Regions from separate parts of the Erwinia sp. AnSW2-5 genome, predicted to be linked through region 3. Evidence: predicted binding sites of a transcription regulator. Region 3 holds the regulator's gene; each other region holds the start of a gene.

Region 1 (3,280 bases), on a different contig from region 3:
CGCTGTTTGGCTTCGGCTGATACTCATCAAATAAGTTTAACTGGGCCTCACCCCGGCTAAAGAAATCCCCCAGCATCACCCCGGCTTTCATATAGCGATGCCCTTCAATCCAGATACGATCGAGGGCATCCGTCGCCACACGGAGAATGTCACGCGTATCATTAGACGGGATCAGCAGCGTGCCGGAAGCCTGGTTGCCGTAGAAGACCTCGCCTTCCGCATGCGGACTGGTGCGCAGGAAGACGCTGATAAAACGGCAGAACTGTTTCTCCTGACGCAGTTTTTCACAGGCACGTTCAGCATAGGCACAGATGGCCTGATGCATCTCTTCATAGTCGGTGATGCGGTGCCCAAACGAGCGGCTGCACATAATCTGTTGCTTCGTAGGCGCAAACTCGTCCATGCCGAGGCACGGCTCGCCGCGCAGTTCGCGAGCGGTTCTTTCCAGCACCACGTTAAAATGTTTGCGGATCACCCACAGGGACGATTCCGCCAGTTGCAGCGCATTTTCAATCCCCATCAAATTGAGTTTTTTACTGATCCGGCGGCCCACACCCCACACCTCTTCTACCGGCACCAGCGCCAGCAGTTTACGCTGGCGAGCAACATTCGACAGGTCGACCACGCCGCCTGCCTTGCTCCACTTTTTCGCCGCATAATTGGCGAGTTTAGCCAGCGTTTTAGTCGGCCCAATCCCCACGCCCACCGTCAGCCCCGTCTCTTTCAGTATGCGGCTGCGCATCTGGTGACCAAAGGCGTCCAACGGCATGCAGTTCGCCACCCCGGCAACATCAATAAAGGCTTCATCAATCGAGTAAATCTCAATGCCCGGGGACATCTCAGTCAGCAACATCATCACCCGCTCACTGAGGTCAGCATAGAGCGCGTAGTTAGAGCTGAACACGTGTACATGCTGGCGATGCAGCTCTTGTTTCAGCTTAAAATAAGGCGCGCCCATTTTGATCCCCAGCGCTTTGGCTTCCGCCGAGCGGGAGATCACACAGCCGTCGTTATTGGATACCACCACCACGGGCTGTCCACGCAGATCCGGGCGAAAAACCGTTTCACAGGAAGTGTAGAAGCTGTTCACATCCACCAGCGCATACATGGTTATTTGTGTGCTTTAAGGGTAAACGTCACCACGCCGAAAATCTCCAGCTCTTCCTCACTCAGGAAGGAGATCGCCGAATACTCACTGTTATGGGGAACCAGTTGCAGCGTGGGCCGGGTACGTAACTCTTTGACCGTAAATTCCCCCGCCACAGCAGCTACCACGATGTCGCCATGAACGGCGGTCAGTGAGCGGTCGACGATCAGCAGGTCACCGTCACCGATCCCTGCCCCACGCATCGAGTCACCGCTCACCTTGATAAAATAGGTGGCGCTGGGGTGTTTAATGGCAAACTTGTTGAGATCAAGGCGATCTTCAACATAGTCCTGCGCCGGGCTGGGAAACCCACACGGAACGCGCTCAAGGAAGAGAGGCAGGTGGAGGGCGTGATAACTGTCGATCGGGCGGATGAACTGCATAAGGGGAATCTCAACAACACTGTATTTATATACAGTACCGCTGAATCGGTGCTGCGATCAAGCACCTTGCGGTGAGATTCTGGAAAGCGCCTGAAGTGGCGGGAAATTTAGTTGTTCGATGAGTCTTCACCGTCACCGCGACATTTAACGCGGTACCCGCTGTCGCCTGCAACGTTCTGAGCAGTAGCGCACCTCTTCCCAGCAGCTCGCCCATTTTCTGCGCCAGCTGAAAGGCCGCCCGCAAACCGCGCAAATTTTGACTGGGAGATCGCTCTTTTTTTTCACAACGGCTTACCGGCATCCAGGCGGGCCAGAAGCCCTTCACCGTGCTGCCAGAGCGCCTGCTGCCGGGCTTCTGTCATACGATCAAGGTTTTTATACGTCAGGTTCATACGCGGATTATTCCGCAAAATATCGCTATGGCGCATCAAAAAATGCCAGTAGAGGGCGTTGAACGGGCAGGCGTTGTCAGTCGTGCTTTCACTGACTTTATAGGCGCAGCTACGGCAGTAATCAGACATACGATGAATATACTGGCCGCTGGCACAGTAAGGTTTAGATCCCAGATATCCCCCGTCGGCATGCATCACCATACCCAGCGTATTGGGGAGTTCAACCCAGTCAAATGCATCCATATAAATCGCCAGATACCACTGGCATACCTGTTCTGGTGCAATACCCGCGAGCAACGCAAAATTACCGGTTACCATCAGGCGCTGAATATGGTGGGCATAGGCATGTTCCAGGCTTTGCCCGATGGTTTGCCGCATACAGTTCATCTGAGTTTCACCCGTCCAGTAGAACTCTGGCAGCATCCGCCGATTTGCAAACAGATTACCGCTGGCGTACTCGGGCATTTTCAGCCAGTAGACGCCGCGCACATACTCACGCCATCCAATCAACTGACGGATAAATCCTTCGGCAGCATTGAGTGCAACATGGCCTGCCTTAAAGGCAGACGCCACATCAGCGCATAACTGGCGCATGTCAAGCAGGCCGATATTAAGCGCCGCACTGATGCGGGCATGGAACAAAAAAGGCTCATCGCTGGCCATCGCATCCTGATAGTCACCAAACGCTGCAAGACCGTAATCGAGAAAATAATCCCACAGCGCGCGCGCATCTTCGTGAGTCACCGGATAATCGAAGGAAGTGGCTGAACCATAATGATGGCTAAAATGTTCGCCCACCAGTGCCATGACGTCACGGGTAATGGCATCTGCACTGAAACGTGCCGGGTATGGCGCTGTGACATTCCTGGGCAGCGCTTTGCGGTTTTCAGCATCAAAATTCCATGCCCCACCAACAGGACTGCCGTCGTCGTTCAGCAACAACCCACTCTTGCGGCGCATCTCACGATAAAAAAACTCCATGCGCAGCTGTTTTTTACCTGCAGCCCAGGAAGAGAACTCACTACGCGTGCACAGAAATCGGGTATCGCTATGCCAGTGAATCGGGAATTCACACGCCTTTATCGACTCCTCCAGTCGCCAGTCGCCGCACTCGGTCAGATGCACTTCGTCCGGCGCCACCAGCGAGTGCCAGCGCCTGAGCTCCCCGGGTATTGACCCGCTGTTTTTCGGGTCATCGAGAGTGACATATTCAACCCGGATGCCACGTTGCTGTAACGCCTGGGCAAAATGACGCATGGCGCTGAAGATCAATATGATTTTTTGCGGATGATGAGGAACATGGCTGGCCTCCTCCATGACCTCGACGAGTAAAACCGTATCGCGCTCCGCCTCCAACC
Region 2 (3,280 bases), on a different contig from region 3:
GGCGGGCCGCTGCCGATGGCAATTTTAAACTTACAGAACTGCGTTGTCCCCATCTTACCCTGAACCGAGTCAGCTCGCAGTAAGTTGTTGCTGAATCATTCTATTTTCGCAACGCGAGGCGGATCAGTTCCGTCAATCTTTCCAGCTGACTGGCCATTTCCAGGCTGAGCCAGACATAACCGTGAATGGGCGTTTCTACCAGTTCATCGCTGTCTGACTCGGCAATCAGCTGCCGCAGTTCACGGGTGATTTCTGCCAGTTCTTCGCTGTTGGCGGCAATTTTCCCGGTATCCCCTTCAACAATCACTTTTGACAGCGCCCGCAGCGTATTTTCGGTCATTTGCTGGGTTCGCCGCAGTGCCGGGGCATTGAGCATAATCAGATGACTCTGACGGGAAGCCCACCAGGCATTAAGCTGAAGTTCCAGCGTACAAACCAGATTGCGGTTCAGCGTCTGAATCCCCTCAAACACCGATCGTGGCGTGCGTGTTTCTTTACTGGATGGCTCAATCAACGCACGCATTTTAACCACGTTACTGAGCAAACGTTGTAACGGGCGTGACAGACGCGGCTTCTCAACAAGGTTAGGAGAAAACCCGGCGTGATACACCCGCGCGGTCTCCAGCAGCAAATCCGAAAGCTGGATGCGCCAGTGAGTATAGGCTTTCTGCGGATAGATACTGGTAAACAGCAGGGCCAGCAAAGAGCCGAGGATCACATCGCCCCCGCGCCACAGTGCGGTGGTCATATCCCCCGGGATCCCGCCACAGATCACCGCCAGGGTGATGCCGATCAGCAACGCCATATACGGGTGTTTACCGAGAGTGAGAAAACCGCTGATAAACATCACCGCAGCGCACCACACCAGCATTACCGGCAGGGAGATGAGTTCCAGTTTGAGGGCAATCAGCCCGGAGATCGAACCAAAGATGGTGCCACCAATACGCTGCACCGCACGCGGAAATACGTTGCCCCACGAGGAGATAGGACCCATCACTACCACCAGCGTGATCAGCGGCCAGCTGCCTTCCGGGATCTCCATCAGGCGCACCAGCAGGAACGTCAGGATAAACGCCAGAGCGATACGCACACCGTGGACGATGCGGTAATTTCGATACAGGCTGAACTCAAAGGCCGACAGCGGCTTGTCCGGTCGCAAATGTGGCTCCGAAAGAAGAGAGAATAAGCGGGACATCATACCTGAAGCACGCTCGGGAGACAGGCGAACGATGGAGGTTTCCCGCCGTTTTCTCGCTCATTTCACTGCGGTAAGCAGCAGAAAACACTGAGCTTACCGCACTGATACAAAACGTTAATCGACTATTTTCTTCTGGCGGATGTCGTTCACATTCCGATAACAAAACAGGGGGGTGCTAAAGGCTGCGTTTAACCAGCGGAACGCAGATCAGGAACTCCCATATTCCGCTTTGCGAACCGTCGTTCAGGTAGTGATCAAAACAGGGTCCTTCTGCGCGCTGATAGCCGCTGTTTGGCAACCATTCGTCGTAAAATGCCAGCCAGGGTGTTGAAAAATCGCCGTCGCTGACAGTCACCTTCGCCACGCCATAGGTGCCACCGGGAATAGAACGCAGTTCCACACCCTCACTGTCCAGCGGTAAAACGAAACCGTCAGGCACGCTGATGCCGGTATCGATCCGCAACTTTTCAGGGGGGACGACCTCGGGGTTATCGTAATAGATCGCCAGCCAGTCTCCTGCCAGGTGATGACGTTCCACCCATTCTCTCAAACGGGCGAAGCCTTGCGGCGCAGTTTCGTGCCACGGACCGACCAGATGAAAAGCCGCCACATTTCTTGGTTCAAAACGCTGAATTTCGACCTGCATGGTTTTCTCCTCGATGAATTAACTACTGTATAAATAACCACCTTAACGGGTTTTTTACCAGAGGTTTTCAATCTCAGAGAAATGATCTGTGAGGAAGTGCACATGTTGGGTTCGTGGCCGGGCCATGTTTTTCATGCCCGGCCAGCACAGAGTGTGACTATAGCTTCTGCTTAATGTAATCGCTGATGCGGGTAATGAGACCGGCCTGTTCCACCGGCTGCAACGCCACCAGCGGGTAACTGGCCAGTATCTTATCGCCTTCTACCAGCTGGATAGTGCCCACCTTTTCGTGCAGCTTAATCGGCGCTTCCAGGTCCTTCCGGTCAATCACATACTTGGCTTTGACTTTTTGCACCTCATCACGTGGCAGCGCCAGGAATACATCTTTCTCGCTACCCAGTGAGACGCGGTGTGGATTGCCATACCAGACGTTTTCGTGACCAATCTCTTTCCCGGCATGGAACAGCTGTATGGTATCGAACTGGCTCTGGCCCCAGGTCAGCAGTTTGCGTGCCTGCTCTTCACGCCCTTTGGGGCTTTTTCCGCCCATGATCACGGCAATCAGACGGCGCTGCCCGTCAACGCTGGAGGCGATAATGTTGAAGCCCGCGCTTTCGGTATGACCGGTTTTCAACCCATCAACATGCAGTGTTTTATCCCACAGCAGGCCATTGCGATTCTGTTGAGTGATGCCATTCCAGGTGAGCGACTTCTCACTGTACATCTGGTAGAAGTCCTGCTCGCCGCTAATAATGGCGCGCGACAGAATGGCCAGATCGCGTGATGTGGTGAACTGCCCGGGTGCATCCAGCCCATGCACGGTTTCGAAATGGGTATTACTCAGCCCCAGTTTCTCCACATACTGGTTCATCATGGTGACAAAATTCGCCTGGCTTCCGGCAACATAGTCAGCCAGTGCAACGCAGGCATCGTTACCGGAATCGATAATCACACCACGGCTGAGGTCACGTACTGAGATTTTCTCTCCGGGTTTGATGAACATCAGTGACGACCCTTTAAATACCGGGTTACCGGCTCCCCAGGCATCGTTGCCCACGGTCACCATATCGTCACGGGTGATACGTTTTTGATCGATGGCGCGGTCCACCACATAGCCCGTCATCAGTTTGGTCAGGCTGGCCGGGTTGCGGCGTTCGTCCGGGTTACCCGACGTGAGGATTTGTCCGGTGGTGGCATCCATCAGCACCCAGGAAGCGGCATCAATCGCCGGAGCGGTCATCGGGAATGCCAGTGCATCCCCGGCTGGCTGGCCTTCGGCACAGGCGGCAGTACTCAGGGCCATAACCACACAGAAACTTGCAAGCTGATGCTTTTTCAACGCTCAATCCTCAACATATACACAATAAAAAAACTGCGCATGTTGTACGGGATCCTTGATGACTTTGCGTGACTAAATTGCAAGAAAATATTAATAA
Region 3 (3,280 bases):
ACTGTTTCCAGTTACCGCCGGCTTCGTCTTTATTCATAATGTGATTCCTCTACCTTGGGTTAAAACAGCTTTTTCGTCTCAAAAATTCGCTGAATATCCAGATAATTATCTGGTTATTTGCCTAAGACAAAGATAATTGTAGTAGAGAAATCGGCACCCGGCAGTTAACCCGCTGGCAATAGTGGTAAAAAATTGCTAAAAACCCCTAAAATTCAATAAACTAGCGAAGCTTCGGGTTACGTAAGCAAATGTGTCACTGCGCGAACCATGTACCATTACGCCAGTGACGACGCCAGATGACCCACAGGGAGACACCGCGCAGCAGCAGGAACAGCGTCACCGCCAACCACAGACCATGATTACCCAGCCACGGCACGCTAAACAGCGTCAAACTAAAGCCCAGAGCTGCGATAGCCATACTGTTGCGCATCTCACTGGCCCGGGTGGCGCCGATAAACATGCCATCCAGCAAATAACAGCCCACACCCGCCAATGGCATCAGCACCTGCCACCATAAATACCGATCGGCAAGCTGCCGAAGCGGTTCCAGAGAAGTCAGCAGCGCGATAATTTGCTCACCAAACAGGGCATAGAACAGAGAGAACCCCATTGCGACTATCAACGACTGCCTGCAGGCAGCGTGCCAGACGCTAAGTAATTGCTGACTGTTTTTCGCGCCGTAGGCTTCCCCTGAACAGGCTTCAACCGCATAGGCGAAACCATCCAGTGCATAGGCGGTGAAGGTGAGGAACATCAGTAGCACGGCGTTGACCGCGACGACATCATTCCCCAGGCGGGCACCAAAAATTGTCAGCGACGCAAAGCACATTTGCAGCAACAGAGAACGCAGCATGATGTCGCGGTTTAAGCGCAGCAGGCGCGCCACATCACCGCGCCAGGCGTTCAGCATCAGCCCTACCGACAAACCACGCAGTTTCATCACCCGCCATACCAGCAGCAGGCCGACTATAAAGCTGACATATTCAGCGATCGCGGTGGCTGCTGCCGCACCCTGCACGCCCCATCCCAGCCCAATAACAAACCACAGATCCAGCAAAATATTGACCAGATTACCCACCACAAGCAGGATCACCGGAGCACGCGCATACTGCACCCCAAGCAGCCAGCCAAGCAGCACGAGGTTAGCCAGTGTTGCTGGGGCACTGAGCCAGCGCACCTGCATAAACAGTGCCGCCTGGTGCAGGACTTCGTCGCTGCCACCGGTCAGGCCCAGTGCAAGGTGAGTAATGGGGGTTTTTAGCAGGACAAACAGCAGCCCGGCCAGCAGAGCCAGCAGCAGCGGCTGCATCAACGCACGCGCCAGTGCAGACTTATCACTGGCGCCAAATGCCTGGGCTGTCAGCCCGGTGGTGCTCATGCGAAGAAACAGTAGCAGCATAAACAGGAAGCTGGTGACAGTAGTGCCGATTGCCACTCCGCCAAGATACGTTGGGCTATCGAGATGGCCGATCACAGCCGTATCAACCAGGCCAAGCAGAGGCACGGTAATATTAGAAAGGATCATCGGCAGCGCCAGCCGCCAGAGGCTTTTATCCGCAGAGGTGAGCAGTTTCATCAGAATCCATCAGAGTTAACGCGATTGCAGATGGTAATACGCGCCGCAGAAGCAGCGCGCAGGATTTAGCGGGGAGTCACGATTACAGCCAATTGCCGTTGCGGATAACGCCAACAGCAAGGCCTTCTATCGTCAGCGTCTGCTGACGCAGATCGACGATGATAGGTTTGAAATCCGGGTTTTCAGGTAAAAGCTGTACCGTATTACCCTGGCGTTTCAGGCGTTTAACGGTCACTTCATCATCAATGCGCGCCACCACAACCTGGCCATTACGCACATCTTCCGTTTTGTGTACCGCTAACAGGTCGCCGTCCATAATACCGATGTCTTTCATCGACATTCCACTGACGCGCAACAGGAAGTCAGCGCCAGGCTTGAACAGGTCAGGGTCAACCTTGTAGTGGCCTTCAATGTGTTGCTCTGCCAGCAGTGGCTCACCAGCGGCAACCCGACCAATCAGTGGAAGTCCGTCTTCTTCTTCCATCATCAGGCGAATACCGCGTGAAGCACCAGAAACGATCTCAATCACGCCTTTACGGGCTAAGGCCTTCAGGTGCTCTTCAGCCGCATTCGGGGAACGGAAACCAAGCTGCGCGGCGATCTCTGCACGCGTAGGTGGCATACCAGTTTGATTAATGTGGTCGCGAATCAGGTCATAAACCTGCTGCTGCCTCGCCGTTAGTGCTTTCATTCCGCCCCCTGGTTGTTTATACAGTCGACTGTGAGTATATACAGGTATTTAGACATTGAAAACCTAAAGTTGGGCGAAATGCAGTTTGTGGCGATTTTTGGAAAACTCATCGCAAATGTGGCACTAACAGCATGATCCAAACAAAAATTGCCAGCAAGATAGTCAACAGCACAGCCGCAGAGCCCATATCTTTGGCCCGGCCTGCCAGGGGATGTATTTCACTGCCGATGCGGTCGACAACCGCTTCGATGGCGCTGTTGAGTATTTCGACAATAATGACCAGCATCACGGAGCCAATCAGCAGCACACGGGTAATGGCATCCACGTCCAGCCAGCAGGCAATGATAATCGCGATGATCGCCGCGACGGCTTCCTGGCGAAAAGCAGCTTCATGCTGCCAGGCGGCACGGATGCCTTTCCACGAATACCCGGCCGCTTTTATGATTCGCGTCAGTCCGGTGACATTATTTGCCATAATAAGGGAACCCTTTGAGAAGTTTAACGTCAATGAGTGGAACTACAGGTTTTTTAACACCACAGATTCTGTTGGCGCTTTCTGGTATGCTTGCGGCGCTTTGCTAACAAGAGGCTTCATGTTGTCTATGTCAGGTTGGCGTAAATTATATTATAACTTATTGAATCTTCCAGTAAAACTACTGGTAAAAAGTAAAGCAATTCCGGCTGAACCGGTTGCTGAACTCGGGCTTGATACGTCGCGCCCTATTATGTATGTGCTGCCTTATGATTCAAAGGCCGATCTCCTTGCACTTCGTGAGCAGTGTCGCAAACAAGACCTGCCCGATCCTCTGGAACCTCTGGAGATCGACGGTACGGTATTGCCACGTCATGTGTTCATTCATGATGGCCCGCGCCTGTTCCCGTACTTTGTCCCGAATCTTCAGTCGGTCAAGCTGTTCCACGATTATCTCGATCTGCACCGCAATCATCCCGATCTGGATGTGCAAATGGTACCGGTATCGGTGATGTTTGGTCGTGCGCCGGGCCGTGAGGTA

What was found. The regulator LexA, encoded in region 3, represses DNA repair genes until DNA is damaged. The targets are predictions, from matches to a motif close to TNCTGTATGTACATACAGNA.
Region 1: a site for LexA is predicted at 1,548-1,567, ahead of umuD (translesion error-prone DNA polymerase V autoproteolytic subunit). Genes of this name have one in related genera too.
Region 2: a site for LexA is predicted at 1,868-1,887, ahead of sbmC (DNA gyrase inhibitor SbmC). Genes of this name have one in related genera too.

Annotation. Positions count from the first base shown of each region.
Region 1 covers NZ_JBJGXA010000009.1:122,711-125,990, forward strand. The annotation lists gene umuC (translesion error-prone DNA polymerase V subunit UmuC) at 1-1,108, opposite strand, end outside; gene umuD (translesion error-prone DNA polymerase V autoproteolytic subunit) at 1,111-1,530, opposite strand; gene ACFL9S_RS07810 (DUF2256 domain-containing protein) at 1,675-1,815, opposite strand; gene ACFL9S_RS07815 (cryptochrome/photolyase family protein) at 1,812-3,280, opposite strand, start outside.
Region 2 covers NZ_JBJGXA010000018.1:167,739-171,018, forward strand. The annotation lists gene ACFL9S_RS15030 (FUSC family protein) at 101-1,159, opposite strand; gene sbmC (DNA gyrase inhibitor SbmC) at 1,374-1,844, opposite strand; gene dacD (serine-type D-Ala-D-Ala carboxypeptidase DacD) at 2,002-3,147, opposite strand.
Region 3 covers NZ_JBJGXA010000021.1:26,629-29,908, forward strand. The annotation lists gene ACFL9S_RS15650 (CsbD family protein) at 1-37, opposite strand, end outside; gene dinF (MATE family efflux transporter DinF) at 254-1,576, opposite strand; gene lexA (transcriptional repressor LexA) at 1,659-2,267, opposite strand; gene ACFL9S_RS15665 (diacylglycerol kinase) at 2,374-2,742, opposite strand; gene plsB (glycerol-3-phosphate 1-O-acyltransferase PlsB) at 2,870-3,280, shown strand, end outside.